Regions from separate parts of the Bacillus sp. CZDM1 genome, predicted to be linked through region 2. Evidence: riboswitches for the same ligand, from Rfam matches in the RefSeq annotation. Region 2 holds a riboswitch; each other region holds the start of a gene.
The links. Region 2 has a riboswitch for cobalamin ahead of ACY3XC_RS11740 (ABC transporter substrate-binding protein). Riboswitches for the same ligand answer to the same signal wherever they lie in the genome.
Positions count from the first base shown of each region.

Region 1 (8,202 bases), 150 kb from region 2:
CAATGGGACTTGGATAGAAAACGTGATGGACTATTCGTATTCACACCTGATGGCAAATCTAAAAACGAGTCATTTGGGTCCTTCGCACATTTAGCTAAGAATATCACCTTTTTCTTACGCAGCAGGCAAAAATACGTTGTGATTACAAATTGCAATATTATTGGGACTATAAATTTCAATTCTGTTTTGGTTCATCATATTGAAACAGATGCGAATATTACAGAGATCGTTCATAATGGAGAATCGCTCCATACCTATATTTTAGAAAAAGAATTATTGCTCACTTTATTTGAGCAATACAAAGATCAAGGCTATTACAGTATTTTAGATGTCGTAAATGAGCAACTTGATAAATTTAAAGTTGAAAAGTATGAATGGAAGGAATATAGTGCAACTATAGACTCTCTCGATAGTTACTATAAACATAGCATGGATATGCTTACGGCAGCGGCATATTATCATGTATTTACGAAAAACGAGCCAATCTTCACAAAGGTAAAAGATGAACCTCCAACACGATATAAAACCGGTGCCAAAGTTTCAAATTCTTTGATTGCAAATGGCTGCATGATTCAAGGTGAAGTGGAGAATTGCATTATTTCCCGTGCGGTTAAAATCGGGAAGGGCGCTATTATTCGTAACTCCATTATTATGCAAAAAACACAAATTGAAGATAATTGTGTACTCGATGGAGTCATCATTGATAAGGATGTTAAAATTGAAAGTGGTGTTAAATTAACAGGAACAAGAGAAAACCCTTATGTGGTAGAAAAAGGGACAGTACAAAAGGGGCGCTGAGAAGTGAAAGTTTTATTTGCCGTATCTGAGTGTGTTCCGTTTGTGAAAACAGGTGGCCTTGCGGACGTAGCGGGCGCACTTCCTAAAGAGTTAAAAAAGTTAGGTACAGAAGTTCATGTAATGTTACCGAATTACAGTTTAATTTCTGATGAGTTTAAACAATCTTTCCAATTTAAAACATCCATTGAAGTACAGGTAGGATCAATGAATCAATATTGTGGCATCTTTAATATGGAACTTGATGGAATTACCTACCATTTTATTGATAACGAATATTATTTTCATCGGAGTTCATTGTATGGACAAGACGATGATGGAGAACGATTTTCGTTTTTCTCAAAAGCAGTACTCGAGTGTATACCACATCTAGATTTTATTCCTGATGTGATTCATTCTCATGACTGGCATACAGCCATGGTGAACTTTTTATTAAAGTTCCAGTATCGTCATATACCAATGTATGAAAAAATAAAAACCGTATTTACGATTCATAATTTGCAATTCCAAGGTATCTTCCCATTTGAGAAAATTAGTGAACTGTTACAAGTAGATCCTCAATATTTTAACATGGAACAGCTCGAATTTTATGGAAATGTTAACTTTATGAAAGGTGGTATCGTTTCATCTGATCGTGTAACAACCGTCAGCCCGACCTATAAAGAGGAAATTCAATTTCCTTATTTTGGCGAAAGGCTTGATGGACTATTACGAAAGCACAGCGATAAACTCATAGGAATTGTAAATGGTATAGATGATTCAGTTTATAATCCAAGAATTGATCGAGATATCGCTGTTTCTTATGACCTTGATACCATAGAAGGAAAACTAGAAAATAAGAAAGTTTTACAACACTATTTCGGATTGCCCGAAAAAGATAGCACACCCATAATTGCAATGGTAACACGCTTAACACCGCAAAAAGGTTTAGACTTAGTCCTGCATGTATTTCACGAGATGATTCAGGATGATGTACAATTCATCTTGCTTGGTTCTGGTGACCTTCATTTTGAAAACTTCTTTAATCAAATGGCCCAAGAATACCCGGATAAAGTGAAAGTATTCATTGGTTTTAATGAGGCGTTAGCCCATCAAATTTATGCAGGGGCAGATTTGTTTTTAATGCCTTCGCAGTTTGAACCATGTGGGTTAGGACAGCTTATTGCCTTGCAGTATGGAACAATACCCATCGTGAGAGAAACAGGCGGATTAAATGATACCGTTCAATCTTATGATGAATCAACTCATATTGGTAATGGATTTTCTTTTAAGAATTTGAACGCCCATGATTTGCTGCATACCGTCAGAAGAGCCTTAGATTTTTATCATCAAAATGAAAATTGGAGCCGCTTAATACAAAATGCAATGACTCAAGATTATAGTTGGTTACAGTCTGCGAAGAAATATAATGAAATATACGAGGAACTGCTTGAAGGCACAGTAGAATAAAGGATCCTTGCTATCATTCAAAAGGGGAAGATGTAAGTACATTTGCAGCTTACATCTTCTTCCTTTTATAGGCAGTTTAAACAGTTTGTTGTTGCTGTTGCTGGCGTAGTTTTCGTGCAGCTGTCACCATATTTTTTAATGAGAAAATTGTTTCATCTTCATGTCGTGTTTTTAAACCGCAATCTGGATTCACCCAAAACTGTTCTTTTGAAATAATCTCTAAGCTGTCTTTTAATATGGTGTCGATTTCTTCTACACTTGGAACACGCGGGCTGTGGATATCATACACACCTAAACCGATACCAAGTTCATATGGATTTTGTTTTAGTGATTGTAGTAGTTCCCCATGACTCCGAGACGTTTCGATAGAAATTACATCTGCATCAAGTGCCCGAATTGGCTCTATAAAGTTATTAAACTCGCAATAACACATATGCGTATGAATTTGTGTTTCATTTCTGACGCTAGAAGTCGCGAGCTTGAATGCATTTACTGCCCATAATAAATATTCTTTCCAGTCTTCTTTTCTTAGTGGCAAGCCCTCACGTAATGCGGGTTCATCCACCTGAATAATAGCGATGCCCGCATTTTCTAATGCTTGAATTTCTTCCTTCAGGGCTAAGGCAATTTGGTTGGCTACATGTTCACGAGAAAGATCATCACGGACAAAAGACCAATTTAAGATGGTGACAGGGCCTGTTAACATTCCTTTAACATACTTAGACGTTAATTGCTGTGCTTCTACTACTTCCTTCACAGTCATTGGCCATGTCCACTCGATGTCACCGTAGATAATCGGTGGTTTTACAGAACGTGACCCATATGATACCACCCAGGCTTTTTCTGTAAAAGCAAAACCTTTCAGCTTTTCACCAAAGAATTCGACCATATCTGTTCTTTCAAATTCACCATGAACGAGGACATCAAGGCCTATTTCTTCTTGGATTTCTATCCAACGTGCTGTTTCACTTTTCACAAACGCAGCGTAATCAGAGTCTGTTATTTCATTTTTGCGCCATGCTGTTCGTGTTCGTTTTACTTGATCCGATTGTGGGAAGCTGCCAATTGTTGTTGTTGGAAAATCTGGTAATTGTAACGACGCTTGCTGTAAAGGTTGACGTTCCTTAAATGGCATTGGACGTGTGAAATTCTCAGGTTTAACTTGTAACAAAAGCTCCTTCACACGTGTGTTTTTCCTCGTCTCATGCTGTTCTAAGGCTTGAATAGCCGCCATACTTTGTGACACACTTTTATTTCCTGACCAATTCTCGTCTGAAACAAAGGATTTTATGTGTGTTAACTCAATGATTTTCTCATCGGCGAAGGATAATGCATTTAGTAATGTTGCATCAAGAGTCTTTTCAGATTTAGTTGTCACCGGAACATGCTGCATACTGCAAGAAGATTGAACCCAAGCTTCCTTTACACCGCTTAAAGATAAAATTGCTTTTGTCATCATTGCTTTTTCAGCCAAATTTGCCCGCCAAATATCACGCCCATTTATGATTCCAATCCCTAATACTTTATCTTCTGGGAATCCGTATTTACGGAGTGAAGACATATTCTCATCAGCACCATGAATAAAATCAAGACCAACTCCTGCAACAGGTAATTGAATGAGCTCTTCATACGCTGATAGTCCTTCAAAATAGGTTTGTAACATCAATTTCGCTGCTGGGACTTCAACTCTTAATTGTTTATAAATTTGTTGAACTAGTTTTACATCTTCAGGTGCTAGTGAAAGGACTAATGCTGGTTCTTCCACTTGAATCCACTCTGCCCCTGCATCTACAAGTTGTTGGAGTACTTGAGCATAAAGAGGTAAGAGTCTTAAAATAAAGGATGCTTTGGATAGTGAATCATAACCCTTCGATAATTGAACAAAAGAATAGGGACCTATAATGGTCGGCTTTGTAATTAGACCTAGTTCAAACTTCGCTTCTAAAAAATAATCTAAAATGTAGTTTTGAGTTAATTTTAGTGGCTTGTCTTCATACTCAGGAACAATGTAATGGTAGTTTGTATTAAACCACTTTGTCATTTCAGAAGCTACAACATTGTTTGCTCCACGTGCCATTGCGTAATAAGTTGTTAAATCTACCTTTTCACTTTTCCATTTATAACGGGCTGGAATTAAACCGAACATGGTCGCGAGATCTAGCATACGGTCATAAAAAGTAAAATCTCCGACCGTGAGAATGTCTAATCCTAATGTTTGCTGGTGCCTCAAATGATTCAAGCGTATGGTCTTCATCTCAAAGATAAACTCTTCCTCTGATATCTGATCCTTCCAAAAAGATTCCACACAGCGTTTCCACTCTCGATTACCACCAATGTAGGGGTAACCAATGGCTGTACTCACTAAATTCATTTTTACCATTCCTCCTTTACATTTACATATTCCAAATACAAAAAAGCCATCTCCATGAAAAGGAAATGGCTATACATTCAAGTTAAAGGTATGTCTAAGAAATCAAACAACTCATAACTCGTTTGTCGTACGAAGGTCACCACCTATTCCACGTAGGTATTTGGTGTGTACTAGAATTGGCAGGTCTCCTGGCTCATCATCAATGTTCATCACACCTTCCCATCAAAAGACAGTGGTATTTGTGATTCACTCCGAATTACAGTTGCGGGACAGCGACGGAATTACACCGTTCTTCCCTTTTAAGCCAAGCCTCAGCTTGGCACCAATTCTTACACGATATGTAATTGCCAATTAATATAACATACAAAAAAACATTCGTACATAATTTTCTGAGAATTTTTTTTGTTATTGTCAAAGTAGATAATGTATATTATATTTGTTGTTATACAATATTTAGTGTTGATTGTAAGGTTGTGACACTAAATATAGATAATGACCAAATTTAATGGTGTCTGTATAGACTTAATAGGGAATCTGGTGAGAATCCAGAGCTGTACCCGCAACTGTAAGTGCTGACGAAATAATCATATCCACTGTCATTGGACGGGAAGGGATTAGAGTAGGAAGAGGCACAAGTCAGGAGACCTGCCATTATTATTACGTATTATCTTCTTCGGGAGTTGGGAGGATATAACGAGGGTATGCCTACTATTACAGTGACTAAGTACTGTATGATAGATTATTCCACGTTATGAACCCATCTTCATTGATGGGTTTTTTGTTGTTTCACTCTCGAAGTCAATTCGATAGAAAAGAGGAATGGCTATGGCAGTAAATCGTGTTTATTCAGAAAAAGATACAGTTTTTGCAGCAGTGAAAAGAGTATCTGAAAAATATAATCTGGATACAGCTGAATTATTTGAAAAGATTGATAATCTTGAAGAGTCTTCAATTTATGAACACTCACTTCTTTATGCATTAAATCAAATCTCAATGACCGACCCAAATTGGACCTTTCTTGCAGCAAATCTGTATTTACAGGAACTTTATCAGAATGCGTCAAAAAGCAGGGGGGATAAGTCGGAAAAAAAATACGGAGATTTTTACATTCTGATTGCTGAATTAACTAGAATAGGAATCTACTCTAAGGATCTATTACAAGATTACACAAAAGAAGAGATTGAAATATTAGGAGCAGAAATATCGTCAGAACGGGATTATTTGTTTAATTATATAGGGTTGTTTTTACTAGCAGATCGTTACTTAGCAAAAGATTACGAAGGAAACCTATACGAATTGCCTCAAGAACGGTTTATGATTATCGCCATGACATTAATGAGAAAGGAACAAAAGGCAATCAGATTAACCTATGTTAAAGAAGCATACTGGGCACTAAGCAACTTGTACATGACCGTTGCTACACCAACACTATCAAATGCTGGGAAAAGTTTTGGCCAGCTCTCTTCCTGTTTTATTGATACAGTAGAAGATTCATTAGATGGAATTTATTTGAACAATTGGGATATTGCTAGATTAAGTAAGGACGGTGGCGGTCTAGGCGTTTATCTAGGCAAGGTACGTGCCTTAGGTTCAGATATAAAGAAATTTAAAGGTAATTCCTCTGGGGTGGTACCTTGGATTCGTCTTATTAATGATACGGCTGTGAGTGTTGACCAATTGGGACAAAGGCAAGGGGCGATTGCCGTTTATTTAGATGTATTTCACAAAGATATTATGAACGGCTTTTTAGACTTAAAAACAAACAACGGGGACGAAAGACGTAAGGCTCATGATATTTTTACAGGTGTTTCGATACCAGACTTGTTTATGAAAAAGTTAGAAGAAGTTGATGAAAACGGCAGAAGTGTTGGAGAATGGCATACCTTTTGTCCGCATCAAGTAAAACAAATGATGGGTTGGAAGGATCAAGAAGGAAATCCCCTCGGTTTGGAAGATTTTTATGATGAGTGCGATATAAAGTTTTTTACTGAAAAGTATGAAGAAGCGGTCAACCATCCTCTACTTCCTCGGAAAACCTATCGAGCTATGGATATTATGGCAAGGATTATGATTTCTCAATTAGAAACAGGTACTCCATATATGTTTTATCGCGATGAAGTAAATCGTCAAAATCCCAACAAACATGTAAGAGGAAAGGGACGTACATCGATTTTTTGCAGTAATTTGTGTACCGAGATAACCCAGAATATGTCTGCCACTACCATTATTAAAGAATTTAAGGATGAAGAAGGAAATATTGTCATAGTTCGAAAACCTGGAGACTTTGTTGTCTGCAATCTATCATCTATTAATCTGCCGAAATCTGTAAAAGCCAATGTATTAGAAAGATTAATCCCTATTCAAATGAGAATGTTAGATAATGTTATTGATCTGAATACCATTGCTGTCGGACAAGCCGAGGTGACAAATAAGCAATATCGTCCAGTGGGGTTAGGTACGTTTGGCTGGCATCACCTTCTCGCATTAGAGGGGATTTTTTGGGAATCCGAAAGGGCTGTTAAATTTGCTGATCAACTATATAAGGAAATTGCTTATCTTACGATTCGTTCATCTATGGAATTAGCTAAGGAAAAGGGTGCCTATAAGAAGTTTGAAGGTTCAGAATGGCAATCAGGCGAGTACTTTGAACGGAAAGGGTATGAATCAGACCGATGGAACCAATTGATGGAGGATATTTCAAAGTATGGGGTTCGAAATGGCTGGATGATGGCGATCGCCCCAAACTCATCCACTGCAAAGATTGGTGGTTCAACAGATGGGATCGATCCTTTATATGCAGTTGAATACGCAGAGGAGAAGAAAAATTTCAAGTTTAAAGTCACCGCACCTGATTTAGACCATAACAGTTACAACTTTTATCGACGTACCAGGCATGTTCTGGATCAGAATTGGAGTATTTTGCAAAACGCAGCCAGGCAGCGCCATATTGACCAATCGATTAGCTTTAATCTCTATGTTCGTCATGATATTAAAGCAATAGAGTTATTAAATCTTCATATGCAAGCGTGGAAGCAGGGATTAAAAACAACCTATTACGTAAGAAGCACATCGCAAACTGAGATAGAAGAATGTGAAGCATGTCAAAGTTAAAAGAAACGATCGAGGAGGTTTTTATTTGATGATACATACACCATTAACCAAAATAAAATTACTAAATCCAGATTTTCCAAACAAATCCACTAGGATCATAAATGGTGAGTCTTCAGGTATTCTTAATTGGAATGATATTGCCTATCCGAAAATGTACGACTTATATCAAACTCTATTATCGAACTTTTGGAAACCGCAAGAAATTAATATGCAGGATGATATAAAACAATGGGAATCCCTTAGTAATCATGAAAAGGATGTGTTTTTACGTATTAATACGCAGCTTGCTTCACTTGATAGCTTGCAAACACCAACCATGAGTCAAGTTATGGATTATGTGACGGACTCTAGTTTCAAAGCGATCTTTGCGGTTATTTCACAACAAGAAGCCGTTCATAATGAGTCATATTCTTATATACTTAGCTCACTTATACCGATAGGTGAACAAAATCATCGATTTAATCAAGCGAAAAGTG
Region 1 is NZ_JBUESO010000004.1:446,070-454,271, reverse strand. Features, by position in the region: gene ACY3XC_RS12430 (GlgC family sugar phosphate nucleotidyltransferase) at 1-798, shown strand, start outside; gene glgA (glycogen synthase GlgA) at 802-2,244, shown strand; gene metE (5-methyltetrahydropteroyltriglutamate--homocysteine S-methyltransferase) at 2,321-4,615, opposite strand; cobalamin riboswitch at 4,777-4,957, opposite strand; cobalamin riboswitch at 5,105-5,282, shown strand; gene ACY3XC_RS12415 (ribonucleoside-diphosphate reductase subunit alpha) at 5,441-7,726, shown strand; gene ACY3XC_RS12410 (ribonucleotide-diphosphate reductase subunit beta) at 7,755-8,202, shown strand, end outside.
Region 1: another riboswitch for cobalamin. It lies ahead of ACY3XC_RS12415 (ribonucleoside-diphosphate reductase subunit alpha); the one in region 2 lies ahead of ACY3XC_RS11740 (ABC transporter substrate-binding protein).

Region 2 (8,202 bases):
CTGTCACTAGCTTTTCAGGCAATCAGTTTACAGTAGATGTCATGCCTGAAACCGTAAAAGCCTCCAGCTTACGATCACTCAAACGTGGTGCAAAAGTGAATCTCGAAAGAGCAATGGCTGCAGGGGGCAGGTTTGGAGGTCATTTCGTTTCAGGCCATATTGATGGAACGGGTGTAATTAAAAGTAAAAAACAGGTTGAAAATGCAATCTATTACGAAATCGAAGCCTCAACAGAAATATTAAGGTATGTAATCGAAAGAGGTTCAATTGCCGTAGACGGTACAAGCCTGACTGTATTTGGAGTCACAGATGAAACATTTACTTTATCACTCATCCCGCATACATTATCTGAAAGTATTATTGGTCTTAAGGAATCAGGTGATATTGTCAATTTAGAATGCGATATGATTGGAAAGTATGTTGGACATTTTTTAACAAACAGTCAAAATAATAGTAACAAAAAGAGTCCATCCGGAATTAGCGCGAGTTTTTTAGAAGAGAATGGTTTTGCTTAATTACATATCAACGGAACTTAGAAAGGGGAGAAAAGACGTGTTTGATAAGATTGAAGAAGCATTGATAGATCTGCAAAACGGCAAAGTCATCATTGTATGTGATGACGAGGATCGAGAAAATGAAGGTGATTTTATTTCCTTGGCTGAAAAAGCTACACCTGAGGTAATCAATCTAATGGCTACGCATGGAAGAGGATTAATCTGTGTTCCGATTGATGAGGAGTTAGCACAGAAATTAGAACTTTTCCCAATGGTAGCCGTAAATACAGACGTACATGGTACGGCGTTTACAGTTAGTATTGACCATAAATTTTCAACTACAGGGATATCAGCCTTTGAACGGTCGGCAACAGTATTAAGCATGCTTGATCCGGAATCAAAGCCTTCTGATTTCAAGCGTCCAGGACATATTTTTCCATTAGTGGCCAAAAAAGGCGGAGTCTTGAGGAGAACAGGACACACCGAAGCGGCCGTGGATTTAGCAAGACTATGCGGCTCTAAGCCTGCTGGTGTCATTTGTGAAATCATGAACGACGATGGCACAATGGCACGCGTTCCGGAGTTGCGTAAAATTGCCGATGAGCTTAATGTGAAGATGATTACCATAAAAGATTTGATTGAATACCGCAATAAAAAAGACAAACTAGTCAAACGCGAAATCGAAATCAATTTACCAACGGAATTTGGTGAATTTAAGGCTGCAGGGTATTCAAACGTAATTGATGGTAAAGAACATTTAGCATTAGTAAAAGGTGAAATAAATCCTGATCATCCTATCCTTGTTCGTGTGCATTCAGAGTGTTTAACAGGCGATGTTTTTGGTTCGTTCCAATGTCAGTGCAAACCACAGTTACATGTAGCATTATCACAAATTGAACAAGAAGGAAATGGTGTGCTCCTATATATACGTCAGGGAGGCCGTGGTTTACTAAATAAATTACGGGAGGATGGTCATAACACCTTAGACGAAAATGAAAAGAATGGTACTGGAGAAGAACTAAGGGAATTTGGAATCGGTGCCCAAATATTAAAGGATTTAGGGATTAGAAAAATGAAGTTGTTAACCAATAATCCGCGAAAAATCAAAGGCATTAAGGGCTATGATCTTGAAATCATTGAAACGGTTCCCTTGCAAATGGAAATACTAGATGAAAAGGTAAAAAAATAAAACATTAACATTTATGGAGGTATTATCATGGGTAATTTTTATGAAGGTAATTTAGTAGGCTCAGGTTTAAAAATCGGAATTGTTGTCGGACGTTTTAATGAGTTTATTACGAGCAAATTGTTAAGCGGTGCGCAGGACGCCTTAAAAAGACATGGGGTAAGTGATGGAGATGTGGACATCGCTTGGGTGCCAGGAGCATTTGAAATTCCGCTAATTGCTCAAAAATTGGCGAATAGTAAAAAGTATGATGCTGTTATTACATTAGGCACCGTTATTCGCGGTTCTACTCCACATTTTGACTATGTATGTAATGAAGTAGCCAAGGGTGTTTCAAGGATTAATCTGGATAGCGGTATCCCCGTTATTTTTGGAGTTTTAACAACAGATTCGATTGAACAAGCAATTGAGCGTGCAGGAACAAAAGCTGGTAATAAGGGCTGGGATGTAGCAACTGGCGCTATAGAAATGGCTAATTTAATCCGAAATATGGAATAATAAGATCTTTTTTGAAGAAATTTGTGGGAAATGATACATTTTGAATTTTTATTCGATATAATAGGTCTATCATAAAAATATTTGTAGAATAGGTGCTTAAAAACTTTTTTAAAGTTTTTAGCTTAAAAGGGAAGTTTGGTTAAATGCCAACGCGGTCCCGCCACTGTAAATGGGAGCAACCTACATTATGTCACTGTCAATTTGATGGGAAGACGTAGGAAGCTATGACCATGAGCCAGGAAACCTGCCTAATTCTTGTGCCCCAAAAAACCTACGAGGATAGGGAGGTGTGGACGACTAGAGTCATTTTTTATAATGGAATCTAATCAAACCAACATCTCTACTAATCGTAGAGATGTTTTTTGTTTTTTAGGTGCAGGCATTTTTAATGATGTATTTTGACGCAAAGTCATTAGGGGGAAGAACAATGAAAAAATTATCATCATTATTACTTATTCTTTTATTAACAATAGGTGCTTTAGCAGCATGTGGGGAACAGAAAGAACCTGTGAAGGATCAAGAAAACAGCAGCACTGAGCAAAAAGGAGTGGAAACGGCCTTTCCCGTAACCATTAAAGATTCTTTAGATAATGAGGTTACAATTGAGGCAAAACCAGAAAAAATTGTTTCTGTGATTCCAAGTAATACAGAGATTGCTTTTGCGCTGGGACTTGGTGAAGAAGTTGTGGGTGTATCTAATTTTGACAACTATCCGGAGGATGTTGCATCAAAAGAGAAGATCGGTGATATGAACCTAAACATCGAAAAAATTATTTCTTTACAACCCAATCTAGTATTGGCACATGAATCAACTGCTGATAATGGGAAAGAAGGACTCCAACAGCTTAGAGATGCTGGAATTGCTGTTTTAATCATTAATGATGCACTCAATTTTGAACAGGTGTATGATACGATCAACATGATTGGAAAAGCAACTGGTGAAACAAAAGCAGCTGAAGAACTAATTAAAGGGATGCAGGATAAATTAACAGAAATTAAAGCCAAAGCTGAAGAAATAAACGAAAAGAAAAAGGTGTTTGTAGAAGTATCTCCTGCTCCGGATGTGTTTACAACCGGAAAAAACACATTTATGGATGAAATGATCAGTTTGATTAATGCTGAAAATATTGCAAGCGATCAAGAAGGCTGGATTAAAATGGATCAAGAATCAATCATTGAGCGAAACCCAGATGTCATCATTACTACATATGGATTTTATACGGAAAATGCAACAGAACTATTGTTAAGCAGACAGGGTTGGGAAAATGTCAATGCAATAAAAACCAAGCAAGTCATCGATGTGGATTCTGATACTGTTACACGTTCAGGCCCAAGGATTGTAGAAGGAGTAGAGGAACTTGCAAAGGCTGTCTATCCGGAAATTTTTAAATAATAAAGTATTAGCCTATTTGATAGCAGGAAGCTTCCTGCTCCTTTCAATTTTATTAGGAATTTCGATAGGAACCGTTTCGGTTCCTATCTTTACCATTATCCAAATCATCATGTCGAAGCTATTTGGCTTTATTTCACTAGATCAAATTGACCCCATGTTTTCGAGTATCGTTTTAAACATTCGTTTGCCACGAGTTATATTGGCTGGTTTAGTAGGAGCATCTCTCGCCATTGCAGGAGCAGCCTTTCAAGGTCTATTAAGGAATCCTTTAGCGGACCCCTATACGTTAGGTGTATCATCGGGCGCGTCCGTGGGGGCGGTCCTCACATTATTTTTCCAATTATCAATCCCTTTTATTGGAAGCTTCACGCTGCCCTTACTCAGTATCTTATTTTCATGGGTTACGATATTTTTAGTGTTAGCTTTTGCCCGAAAAATTGAACGCTCGATGAGGGTGGAAACGATTATCTTAACAGGAATCATCTTTAGTTCCTTTCTCGGTGCGATTATTTCACTCATGATTGCTTTAACCGGTGATGAACTTAGGCAGATTATTGGCTGGCTTTTAGGTAGCGTATCGATGAGAGGCTGGGAATACATAAAAATTATTTTACCTTTTTTTGTTCTAGGATCAGTCATCCTTATTTTTAATACAAAAGAATTAAATGCTATGTCCTTTGGTGAAGAACGTGCCCACCACTTAGGTGTGAACGTTCAAAAGAGAAAACTAATGATCCTGACTGCAGGATCGATATTAACAGGAGCTGCAGTTGCGGTTTCAGGGACGATTGGTTTTGTTGGGCTGGTGATTCCACATCTTTCAAGATTATTGTGGGGTCCTGATCATAGGCACCTGCTGCCATTATCGATTATTACGGGAAGTGGATTTTTAATTTTGGCAGATTTAATTTCGAGAACAATTATTTCTCCAACAGAGCTGCCGATTGGAGTCATAACGGCTTTATTTGGTGCCCCAGTATTTGCATTAATCCTATTACAGAGAAAAAGAACGGAAAGAAGTGGATAAAGGATGCTTAGGGTTCAAGATGTATCAGGCGGGTATTCAGATGAATCTGTATTAAAGGATATTTCCTTTGAAGTTCAAACTGGTGAGTTATTCGGTATATTGGGACCTAATGGAAGCGGCAAGACGACTCTGTTAAAAATGATAAGTGGAATCCTGCCGATTGCAAAAGGTGATATTTTCATTAAAGGTAAACGTCTACAGGAGTTTAATTCAAAACAGCTTGCACAAATCGTAGCTGTTTTGTCACAGCATTCTACGCAATCCTTTTCCTATACCGTAAAAGAAACCGTTTCTCTTGGTCGTTATGCCCATCAAACGGGCTGGTTTCAGACATGGGGAGAAAAGGATGAAAGCATCGTGCAGCGTGTAATGAAACAGACAGGTATCGCTTCTTTCAAAAATAAAAATATCCAAGAGTTATCCGGCGGCGAAAAACAAAGGGTATTTCTGGCGCAGGCACTTGCCCAAGAACCGGAAATTCTTCTTTTAGATGAACCAACCAATCACTTAGATTTATCCTATCAGAAAGAATTGCTGGATTTGTTAAAACACTGGACGACAGAAACGGGTTTGACAGTCCTTTCCATCTTTCATGATTTAAATCTTGCAGGATTATACTGCGATCGTTTGCTTCTCCTTGAAAACGGAAGTATTAATATAAACCATATCCCGAATGAAGTGCTTAGGGAAGAAAGAATACGAGACGTTTATCATACCGAAATTAAGAAGCATCCCCATCCAAGAGTAGCTGCACCACAAATGGTGTTATTACCCGAAGAGAAGCAGGATATGGAAAAAGTTCAAATCGATGAAAAATTGCTGCGAATGACCAAAGAGTTTATCGAGATAAAAGCCCCTTCTCCATTAAGGACGATGTCTTCTGGGGTTATTGGATCGGGAACAGGCTGGCATCATACGTTTGTTAATCGTCACGTTGGAAAAGACTATAACTGCAGCGATCATCGCAAAGAAATGGCAGACTTTTTAAAAGCAAATAGCTTTGAACCTTCTGAAACAGTTGGAATGATGACAGCAGTCGTCCTTGAAGATGTTGCCTATAAGCACATCGAAGGGTTAGGTTTTTCACTTTTTGTTGTGGTAACGGCAGGTGTTGGTAACGCTGTCGATTCCTCCAAAAGTGTACAGCATACATTTGAACAGGTGCCTGGCACCATCAATACATGGATATTCGTTAATGGTGAATTAACGGAGGAAGCATTTATTCAATCTATAATGACTGCAACGGAAGCAAAAGCGAAAGCGCTCCATGATTTAAAGGTTATGGATGGAGTGACAGGCACCATTGCTACGGGGACTTCCACAGATAGTATTTTAATTGCCGCTGCACAGGCTGGAGAAATTCTAGAGTATGCGGGTACGATTACTCCTTTAGGAAAACTGATTGGAAAAGCCGTTTACGAGTGCACGACAGAGGGTATTCGAAAATCTCAAAAGAGGAAATTCGTATGATAGTTTATCATTTAACTGCCATAACCATTGCTTATTTCATTGATAAGCTTGTAGGGGATCCACCTAATTGGCCGCATCCTGTTAGGTGGATAGGATCGTTGATTTCATTCTTTGAAAAAGTGTTAAACCACGGACAAAATAAAAGAATCAAAGGGATTTTAATGCTCCTTTTTGTACTATTGATAGTATTTTCTATCGGAATTTTACTTGTAGTAATTAGTTATCGGATTCATCCTATTGCAGGGATTGTTGTTGAAAGTTGTATTATTGCAACAACAATTGCCCAAAAAAGTCTAAAGGATGCTTCGCTTGATGTCTATGGTCCCTTAGAAAAAGGCGACTTGGCCGGCGCAAGAATAAAACTTTCATACATTGTTGGCAGAGATACAGATACTTTAAATGAAGGTGAAATTGCACGAGGAGCAATCGAAACGGTGGCTGAAAATACGAGTGATGGGGTGACAGCTCCTTTGTTTTGGGCGCTGATTGGAGGTGCTCCGCTGGCACTGGTTTATCGGGCAACGAATACCTGTGATTCAATGGCAGGTTATTTGAATGAGAGATTTAAAGATTTCGGTTGGGCTTCTGCTAAGTGGGATGATGTAATGAATTGGATTCCCAGCAGGGTTACGGGAATCCTTATGCTAATCGGGACAAAGCCTATCAAAATGGAGTATCGACGGGCGTTGATGATATTGTTACGAGATGCAAAGAAGCATCCAAGTCCAAACAGCGGCTGGGGTGAAGCGGCGGTGGCTGCGATTTTAGGTATTCAGCTAGGCGGTATCAATTATTACAAAGGAATACTTTCAAACCGGGCAAAGATGGGGGAGCCTCTACAACCTATTCAAGCAGGTCATATTTTATTGGCTAATAGAATCTTAGATAAAACCGTTTTTTTATTTTTGCTATTTTTATGGATAGGAGGGATGATTCTTGAATTGGCCTTCACATGGATCTAATCCGCAGCACCTTTTTAAGTCGATGGGGCTTTCGCTCCCAGATAAGTATATAGATTTTAGTGCAAATATTAATCCTATAGGCCCGCCTTCCGTTCTGAAAGAGAAATGGAATGATTTTTATCAGGAAATTAATGTGTATCCAGACCCATTTGCTGAACAACTTAAGAGCAGGATAGTAGAAAGTGAACAAATTTCTGATGATTCCATCTTAATTGGAAATGGAGGAGCTGAACTCATTACCCTTGTGGCAAGGTTTCTGACAGGTAAAAAGGTAATAGTGGTGGAACCAACTTTTTCTGAATATGAAAAGGCTTGTCGGGCTAATCATTGTGAGATTCAATATCATCAACTGAAAGAGCCAAATTTTGCGCTAAGTATGGATGAGCTACGCCCAAAATTACCGAGTGCAGATGCCTTATTCTTGTGTAATCCAAATAATCCGACGGGTATTCAATATTCTGTATCAACAATACTTTCAATTATTGAGGAATGTGAAAAACAAAATTGCTTCGTGATTTTGGATGAAGCATTCTATGATTTTTTAATAGATTATCATTCTTTTATTCCTTACATAAATAGGTTCTCGAATTTAATCATCATCCGTTCAATGACAAAAATGTTTGCGATTCCAGGACTTCGTTTAGGATATGCAGCTGCCCCCTCAAACATCATTGCGGAACTTAGCACATTGCAGCCGCATTGGAGTATCAATACAATCGCATTATTGGCGGGTGATCTTTGTTTACAAAATAAAAAATTCATTAAACAGACCCAAGTCTATATTTGGGAAGAGCGGGAACGGTTATTTACTTTTTTTAAGAAGAAAAATTTTGTGATTACACCTTCCCAAGTTAATTTTTATTTGTTAAGAGATCCCTGTCTCAAGGATCAGTTTAGCTTTTTTGAATTTCTTTTGCACAAGGGGATCATTCCCCGCCACACGTTTAATTTTCCAGGGTTGGAAGGAAATTGGCTTCGCTTCGCAATAAAAAGCAAGGAAGAAAATAGTAAATTAATGGAGGTGTTGCTGGAATGGCGGCAGCTTCATTAATCTTTATTTCTGGCGGGGTTAGAAGCGGGAAAAGCAGCTTTGCTGAAAAAATGGCACTAGAGCTCGCAAAAGAAAATGGTGGTAAATTAAACTATTTGGCAACAGGTGTGGCTTCCGACCA
Region 2 is NZ_JBUESO010000004.1:299,940-308,141, reverse strand. Features, by position in the region: gene ribE (riboflavin synthase) at 1-515, shown strand, start outside; gene ribB (3,4-dihydroxy-2-butanone-4-phosphate synthase) at 553-1,683, shown strand; gene ribH (6,7-dimethyl-8-ribityllumazine synthase) at 1,711-2,178, shown strand; cobalamin riboswitch at 2,252-2,444, shown strand; gene ACY3XC_RS11740 (ABC transporter substrate-binding protein) at 2,606-3,571, shown strand; gene ACY3XC_RS11735 (FecCD family ABC transporter permease) at 3,537-4,598, shown strand; gene ACY3XC_RS11730 (adenosylcobinamide amidohydrolase) at 4,602-6,068, shown strand; gene cbiB (adenosylcobinamide-phosphate synthase CbiB) at 6,065-7,030, shown strand; gene cobD (threonine-phosphate decarboxylase CobD) at 7,005-8,081, shown strand; gene ACY3XC_RS11715 (bifunctional adenosylcobinamide kinase/adenosylcobinamide-phosphate guanylyltransferase) at 8,063-8,202, shown strand, end outside.

Region 3 (8,202 bases), on a different contig from region 2:
TGCGGTGATTTCTCCGATAACGGCACCAATCAAGGCATATGGTACAGACATTTTTAATCCTACAAAGACCCAGTTTAGAGCAGATGGAATCGTTACCTTTAGTAAAATTTGACGTTCACTAGCCCCCATTAAACGGATACTATCAAGCAAATCACTATCAACATTTTTAACACCCGCATAAGTATTAAAGAATACAAGGTAGAAAACAATGACTGCTGCAAAAACGATTTTCATTTCAATTCCAATACCAAACCAAAGAATAAAGAGTGGCGCTAATGCAACCTTTGGCAAACTATACAGTGCCATAATGAAAGGGTCCAATAACTTTGCTAAGAATTCCCACCGTCCCAGAACAAAGCCTAAGATCGCTCCGCCTGTTGCACCAATAAAAAAGCCAATAAACATTTCTTGAGCCGTAATACCGATATGGAAAAATAGTTCACCCGATAGCGTCCACGTATAGAGTGATTGGAAAATATCGCTCGGTTCACTTACCCAAAACTTATCGACCAACGAACCTGAAATCAGTTCCCAAAGCACCAAAATAATGACGAGTAAAGCCAGTCTCATACCCGCAAGAATTAACTTTTCCTGTAAAGGACTCTTTTTCACTTCTTCATCTAAGACAGCAGGCTGATTCTGTACATTCGATTCCTTAGAATTAGCAACTGATACACTCATCCAACAATGCCCTCCTCAATAAATTCTTCTTTTAATGCATCCCAAAGTTTGGTTTGGATATCCTTAAACTCCTCTGTATAGCGGACATTAAACGTATCCCTTGGTCTTGGGAGATTAACATCATGAATGGACTTGATGGTTCCAGGTCTTTTACTAAAAACGGCAACTCGGTCTCCAAGTGTAATCGCTTCTTCCAGATCATGCGTAACAAATATGATCGTTTTCTTCGTGTCCTTCCAAATTTCTAGCAGCTTATCTTGTAGAATTAATCTTAACTGAGCATCTAGAGCGCCAAATGGCTCATCCATTAAAAGAGTCTCTGGATTATAGGCAAGAATCTTGGCGAGACTTACTCTCTTGCGCATACCTCCCGAAAGTTCTTGAGGGTAATGCTTTTCAAAGCCTTTTAAGCCAACCATTTCGATAAATTTAGCACTCTCTATTTCTCGTTCTTTTGCACTCATGCCTTGTATTTCTAAGCCAATTTCAACATTTGCCTTTACCGTTCTCCACGGCAATAAATTATCCTTCTGTGTCATATACCCTACTTGAGTATTAATTTTATCTACTTGTTTCCCGCGATAATGGATTCTTCCCCCATTTGGCTTCATTAGACCCGCACACATATTTAATACTGTTGATTTTCCGCATCCGCTGGGACCAATAACCGTAATGAACTCACCCTCTTTTACATCCAGGTTAATATTTTGTGCGGCTAAGAACGTTTCCCCATCTCTCGTAAAGCGTTTCGATACATTTGAGAATTGAATCAAGACTTTTCCCCCTCTTCATTTATGGTTATTCCATTTCGACAACGCTTTCATTTTTGTCTAAACAAAGAAGTCTATTTACAGCTATGTTGTTGTTGAAAATTTTTAAAATAAATAATTTTCTCATAATTCCCTTCAAAAAAAAGAAGTTTTTCAAAGCCATTACTGGACTGAATTCATCTCTTCCTGTGTATACCCAAGATTTTTAGAAACTCTCTCGCTAGACTCCAAGACTTCTTTTATAAAATTTTCAATTCTTTCTTCCGTAAATCTCACCAATGGTCCAGAAACCGTTAAACCGGCAATGACCTTACCTGTATAGTCTTTAATTGGTGCTGAAACAGAAGCTGTTCCCTCTAAACGGTCACTCAAACTTGTTGCATATCCTTTTTCTCTAATATCAAAAAGTTCAAGCTTTAATTCATTTAGAGCAGCCTCTGACATGAACTCTCTTTGTTCTTTTAACACTTTCGTCATTAGTTCTTGATCAGAAAAGGCCAATAATAACTTACCAGAAGCTCCTTTATGTAAAGGTAATAACTTTCCAACTTCTGAAACTTTCCTTAAAGCTTGATTGCCATCAATTCGATCAATGCAAACTCTCTTTAATCCCTGAATAATATTAATATTCACAGTTTCTTGTGTTTTCTCTGATAACCCCTTCATGATGGGCTTCGCAACATCTATTAGTTCTAATGAACTTTGTACAATATTTCCGAGAGCTAGTAATCGAATGCCTAGTTTATATTCATATGTAGACGGGATTTTCTGAACCATCCCTTTTGATTCTAAAGATGCTAATAAGCGAAAGACAGTCGATTTTGTTAATCCTGTTTTTTGGCTTATTTCAGGAACGGTTAAGATCGGTTCTTCTATTGAAAAACTAGTTAAAATGTCAATCGCTCTTTCGACTGAACGGACCGTTTCACTCATGCATTATTTCGCCTCCATTTTAATTCTTATCACGGGTTCCTTATGTACCTTTTCAAAAAAAGAGACCACATAGTGAATTCCATATATAGTAAATCTCAACCATGTTTCATCTTGTGGATTTCGAATCCGGCTGGTGATTTGTTTTAATCGTAAATGATGATATAAGCCTTGTCAATTAAAAATTCAGAAAAGTTAAAACACTAGACTGTCAAATCTTTTGTAAGCAAGTACAACGAATAAATATTTATATTAATTTAAATTTTCTAATAAATAATTGACATCCAACTTTATTGTCCCGTAGAATGAATTTAAAATTCATCATACGGATTATAAATACGAAGAATGAATTCTTAATTCACTTAATGATTTTTTATTATCATTCTTCAAGGAGGTTTATCGATGGGCCAAACATTAGTAGAAAAGATTATTTCTTCACATGCAGGTAAAGAAACCTATCAAAATGAAATCGCGATTGTAGACGTGGATGCCGTTATGGCATCGGATACTACCGCTCCTTTAACCATCAAAAGTTTTGAAGAAATGGGTGGAACCCACGTTTGGGATTCATCTAAAGTCATCTTTGTCATCGATCATGCAGCACCCGCTCCTAATGAACGAATCGCAAATTTACATTCTTTAATGAGAGACTTTTCTAGAAATCAAGGAATTAAATTATACGATGCAGGTAGTGGCATCTGCCATCAACTGATGGTTGAAAATGAACACGTCAAACCTGGACAATTGGTTCTTGGCGCGGACTCCCATACTTGTACATACGGAGCACTAGGTGCCTTCGCTACTGGTGTAGGTTCAACAGACTTGGCTGCGGTACTATTAACAGGTAAAACTTGGATTAAGGTTCCCGAAACGATTAAGATCCAGTTGAATGGAACGTTACAACCTGGAGTTTCTGCGAAAGATCTTATTTTATTTTTAGTAGGGCAGTTAGGAATTGATGGCGCAACCTATAAAGCGGTTGAGTTCACCGGCGAAGCGATTGAAGCCTTAAGTTTAGACAGCCGTTTAACCATAGCAAATATGGCCATTGAAATGGGAGCTAAAGCGGGGTTTGTTGACACGATTGGGTTGGAATTGCCATATGATTTTGACTATATTCATGCAGATGAAGATGCAAAATATGAAACCGTATACATCTATGATTTTTCTACACTTGAACCACAGGTTTCTATCCCTCATTCACCAGATAACGTAAGACCAATATCTGAAGTAGAGGGTAATTCGATTCAACAAGCTTTTTTAGGGAGCTGTACAAATGGAAGATTAGAAGATTTACATGAAGCCGCCACTATTTTAGAGGGCAAAAAAGTTCATCCTGATGTCAGGTTTATGGTTGCAGCAGCTTCTAATGAAATCTACTTAAAAGCAATTCAAGATGGGACGGCTGAAATACTTGTACGTGCTGGAGCAACCTTCCTTCCATCCGGCTGCGGGCCATGTGTCGGTACACATCTTGGTGTTCCTGGTAATGATGAGGGAGTCATTTCCTCTACCAATCGTAACTTTAGAGGGAGGATGGGGAACAGAAATTCAAATGTATACCTAGGTTCTCCAGCTACTGTTGCAGCATCCGCCTTATTCGGAAAGATTACAAATCCTACAAAGCTTATGAAGGAGGAAGTGAAATGATCTTAAATGGAACTGCTCATGTCTATGGGGATAACATTGATACCGATCGAATTATCCCTGGTAAATATACAAAAACATTAAATATGCAAGAATTGGCTGACCACGTTTTTGAAGATTTAGATCCTGATTTCCGAGCGAAATTAAAGGATGGAGATATTTTAGTTGCAGGCAGTAACTTTGGCTGTGGATCTTCTAGAGAACAAGCACCGTTAGCTCTAAAAAAAGCCGGTGTCTCGATTGTGATTGCAAAATCCTTTGCTCGTATTTTTTATCGAAATGCCATTAATATTGGGTTACCTATTCTTGAAATCAGTGATCACACCATTAGCGATAAGGATAAACTAGAAGTAAATTTAACTACAGGTGAAGTAGAAAATGTAACAACATCCGTAAAATACCAGGGGTCAGAAATGCCCTTAGTGATGATTGACATTATCAATGATGGAGGGCTTGTCCCATATTTAAAGAAGAGAGGGACGTATCAATTATCGTAGATTGATTCTGCCTAAAAGTGGTGTAACTATGAAGATTTTCTCTATCGTATGTATCGCAGGTCTTTATATGTTGATGATCATGGGGACACGTCCAACCGTTTCTTTATTTGCACATGAATTAGGAGGAAGCATTAATCACATCGGATTCATTACGAGTCTATTTTCCTTGGTCCCCTTAATTTTTGCCATTGTGCTCGGGAAAGTGATCGATCAGCTTAATTCTAAAATAACCTTACTTATTGGGGGATATCTGGGCGTTTTAGGAATCATCCTGCCCAGTTTCCTTCCTAACTTTTTCGGATTATATGTATCACAACTCATTGCGGGTTCTGCTCAAACCATATTCATTCTATCTGCTCAAGATTATGTTGGAAGAATCTCTACCAAGGAAAATCGAAATCAATATGTTTCTTGGTTTAGCCTGGGGGTAGCAGCCGGAACTCTCCTTGGCCCTTTGCTAAGTGGAATCATCGCAGATTCATTCAACTTCCCCAAAACCTTTTTCGGACTAAGCCTATTCGGACTCGTAAGCTGCATTCTCATCCATTTCATTCCGAATGTATATCCTATTAAAAAGGAGATAGATTCTACTTCTTCAGTAACAAGCCATTCAACTTTTTTGGATTTACTAAAAATACCGGGATTGAGAGTAGCCTTACTCTTCAGCTCATTAATCTTATTTGCAAAAGATCTATACTTCACCTTTTTCCCACTGCTAGGATTACACTTTGGTTACAGTAACTCTATCATTGGGCTGCTGCTTTCGATAAACGGGATCGCAAGTGTCATTATTCGGTTCTGCATGACCCCTTTAATCAATCGTTTTGGAATGATTCATGTTTTTATAGGCTCTATGATCATTACGTGTGTTTCGTATTCAGCTTTACCCTTCTTTCCACAAATGATAATAGCTGGTATAATCGCGTTTATACTTGGAATGGGCTTAGGAATTGGACAGCCATTATCTATTTCGCTTACCATTGAGCATGCCCTTAACGGTCGTGTTGGCGAAGCTTTAGGAATTCGACTAACGGTTAATCGTCTAACTCAAGTTACTACACCTCTTATTTTGGGAGTACTGGCAAATATATTAGGGATTATTCATATCTTTATGGTTAGTTCTACTGTTATTGGCATTGGTACATTCATTGCGAGCAGAATCAAGGAAATTAGAAAAGATAAATTAGTCAAAAATAATAAATCGCAATCTATGTGATCATAGAAAACCATGCTTATCCAAATCGTATCCGACTCCCTAGGGATGGTTCTCACGTTTCCTACTACCTATTTACCTACTTACTAGCTATCTCATAGCCATCGGAACCTGGATGGTGCCTGTCACCCGGATTTCATACGCTGACTCCAAAATCCCCTAGTAAAAAATGGTTGTCAAAGTAGAGATTGTATATTATAGTAAATTATACAATATTTAGTGTTTTTATCTTCTATAAAATACTATATATAGATATTGACCGATAATAATGGCGTCAAATAAGACGTAATAGGGAATCTGGTGAAAGTCCAGAGCTGTACCCGCAACTGTAAATGCTGACGAACTAAGTAATCCACTGTCTTAGGATGGGAAGGTATTAGAGTAGGAAGAAGCATAAGTCAGGAGACCTGCCATTTTTATACGTATTATCTTCTTCGGGAGTTGGGGAGGTATAACGGGGCTATTCTGACTATTAGCAGTGAATGAATGCTGTTTATAGATGATTCCACGTTATTTCACCCATCAACTTTGATGGGTTTTTTGTTGTTCAAAATAAAAGTCAATTGCCACTGAAAAGAGCCATCAGAACCGTCCCCAGGGTTCCATGGTTCTGAGCAAACAAGGAGGTCCAATGTGGAAACGAAACAGGTTTTTTCTAATTTATTAGCGGAATTCAATGAAATTGTTGGTAGCAATAATCAAGATTTAATACAAGAGAATGCGAATGTCGATGGCAAGAGCCCTATGGGTATGATGGGACTCTTCGCTTCTACTAGTGCGAAGTATTACGCAATTGAACACTTATTGTCTGACGAAGTAAAACAAGCTTATATGAATGGTTATATTTATATTCATGACTTGGATTACTATGCATCAGGCACGACAACATGCGTGCAAATCCCATTAGCAAAGGTGTTAAAAGATGGTTTTGATACCGGCCATGGTCATATGCGTGAACCAAACAGTATCATGTCGGCAATGGCTTTAGCTTCTATCATCTTTCAATCGAATCAAAACCAGCAGCACGGCGGTCAAGCAATGAGTAACTTTGATTTTGATTTAGCACCTTATATATATAAGACATACGAGAAGAACGTTCAATTATTAGAAAGCGTTCAAGCTGGCTGCGACCTAGAAGAAAAAGCTTGGGAGCTGACAGATAGAGATGTCTATCAGGCTTGTGAAGCCTTTATTCACAATAGTAATTCCATGCACAGCCGCGGTGGCGGACAGGTCCCTTTCATCAGTATTAACTATGGATTAGACACTTCAAAGGAAGGGCGAATGCTTGTTAAGAATATGCTTCTTGCTACTCAAAAAGGGCTAGGAAATGGAGAAACGCCGATTTTCCCAATTCAAATCTTTAAAGTAAAAGATGGTATCAATTTAAAACAAAGTGATGTCAACTATGATTTGTTCAGGCTGTCGCTTGAAACAACAGCAAAACGTCTTTTTCCAAACTATGTGTTTGTAGATGCTCCATTCAATCTACACGATTACAAAGAAAAAGATCCTGAAACACATATCGCCACAATGGGGTGTAGAACAAGGGTACTCACAAATGTAAATGGCAAGTCAACGCCCGTGGGGAGAGGAAACCTCTCGTTTACTTCAATTAATCTGCCTTTGATTGCGGTAGAAGCAGATAACGTAGAGGAATTTTTTAAGAAGCTGGACCATTATGTTGACCTAGCAAGTCAACAACTATATGAAAGGCTCTTATATCAATCAACAAAGACACCTGCAAATTTTAAATTCTTATATGGGCAACAAATATGGAGGAATTCAGAGGAACTATACAAAGATACCTCTCTAAAAGAAGTTCTTCGTCAAGGTACATTATCCGTTGGTTATGTTGGTTTAGCGGAGGCCCTTGTTGCCCTGATTGGAAAACATCATGGAGAAAGCGACGAAGCTCAGAGCCTAGGCTTAAAAATGGTTTCCTTCATGAAAGAAAAGATGGATCTTTTAACAGAAAAGACGAAATTAAACTATACATTGCTAGCAACACCTGCCGAATCCTATGCAGGGAAAGCTTTAAAAATCGCTCGAAAAAAACATGGGGTCATCAAAGGAGTAACAGATAAGGAATGGTTTACGAATAGCAATCATGTCCCTGTCGAATATAAGATTAATGCAATCAATAAGATTAAAAAGGAAGCACCTTATCATGCGTTAACAAATGCTGGTCACATTACCTATGTGGAATTAGCAGAAGATGCTTCAAAAAATATCGATGCCCTAGAAACGTATGTGGTGGCAATGAAAGAAAATGGGATAGGGTATGGCAGTTTTAATGTTCCCGTTGATCGCTGCCTTCAGTGCGGATACAATGGCGTGATTTACAACGAATGTCCTAAGTGTAATAATCACGACGATATAGAACGCATAAGAAGAATAACTGGATACTTGGTAGGAAGCATGGAAAAATGGAACAGCTCAAAACGTAAAGAAGAAATGAATA
Region 3 is NZ_JBUESO010000014.1:10,021-18,222, reverse strand. Features, by position in the region: gene ACY3XC_RS23725 (ABC transporter permease) at 1-681, opposite strand, end outside; gene ACY3XC_RS23720 (ABC transporter ATP-binding protein) at 678-1,454, opposite strand; gene ACY3XC_RS23715 (IclR family transcriptional regulator) at 1,614-2,384, opposite strand; gene ACY3XC_RS23710 (3-isopropylmalate dehydratase large subunit) at 2,784-4,031, shown strand; gene ACY3XC_RS23705 (3-isopropylmalate dehydratase small subunit) at 4,028-4,525, shown strand; gene ACY3XC_RS23700 (MFS transporter) at 4,554-5,741, shown strand; cobalamin riboswitch at 5,991-6,167, shown strand; gene ACY3XC_RS23695 (anaerobic ribonucleoside triphosphate reductase) at 6,372-8,202, shown strand, end outside.
Region 3: another riboswitch for cobalamin. It lies ahead of ACY3XC_RS23695 (anaerobic ribonucleoside triphosphate reductase); the one in region 2 lies ahead of ACY3XC_RS11740 (ABC transporter substrate-binding protein).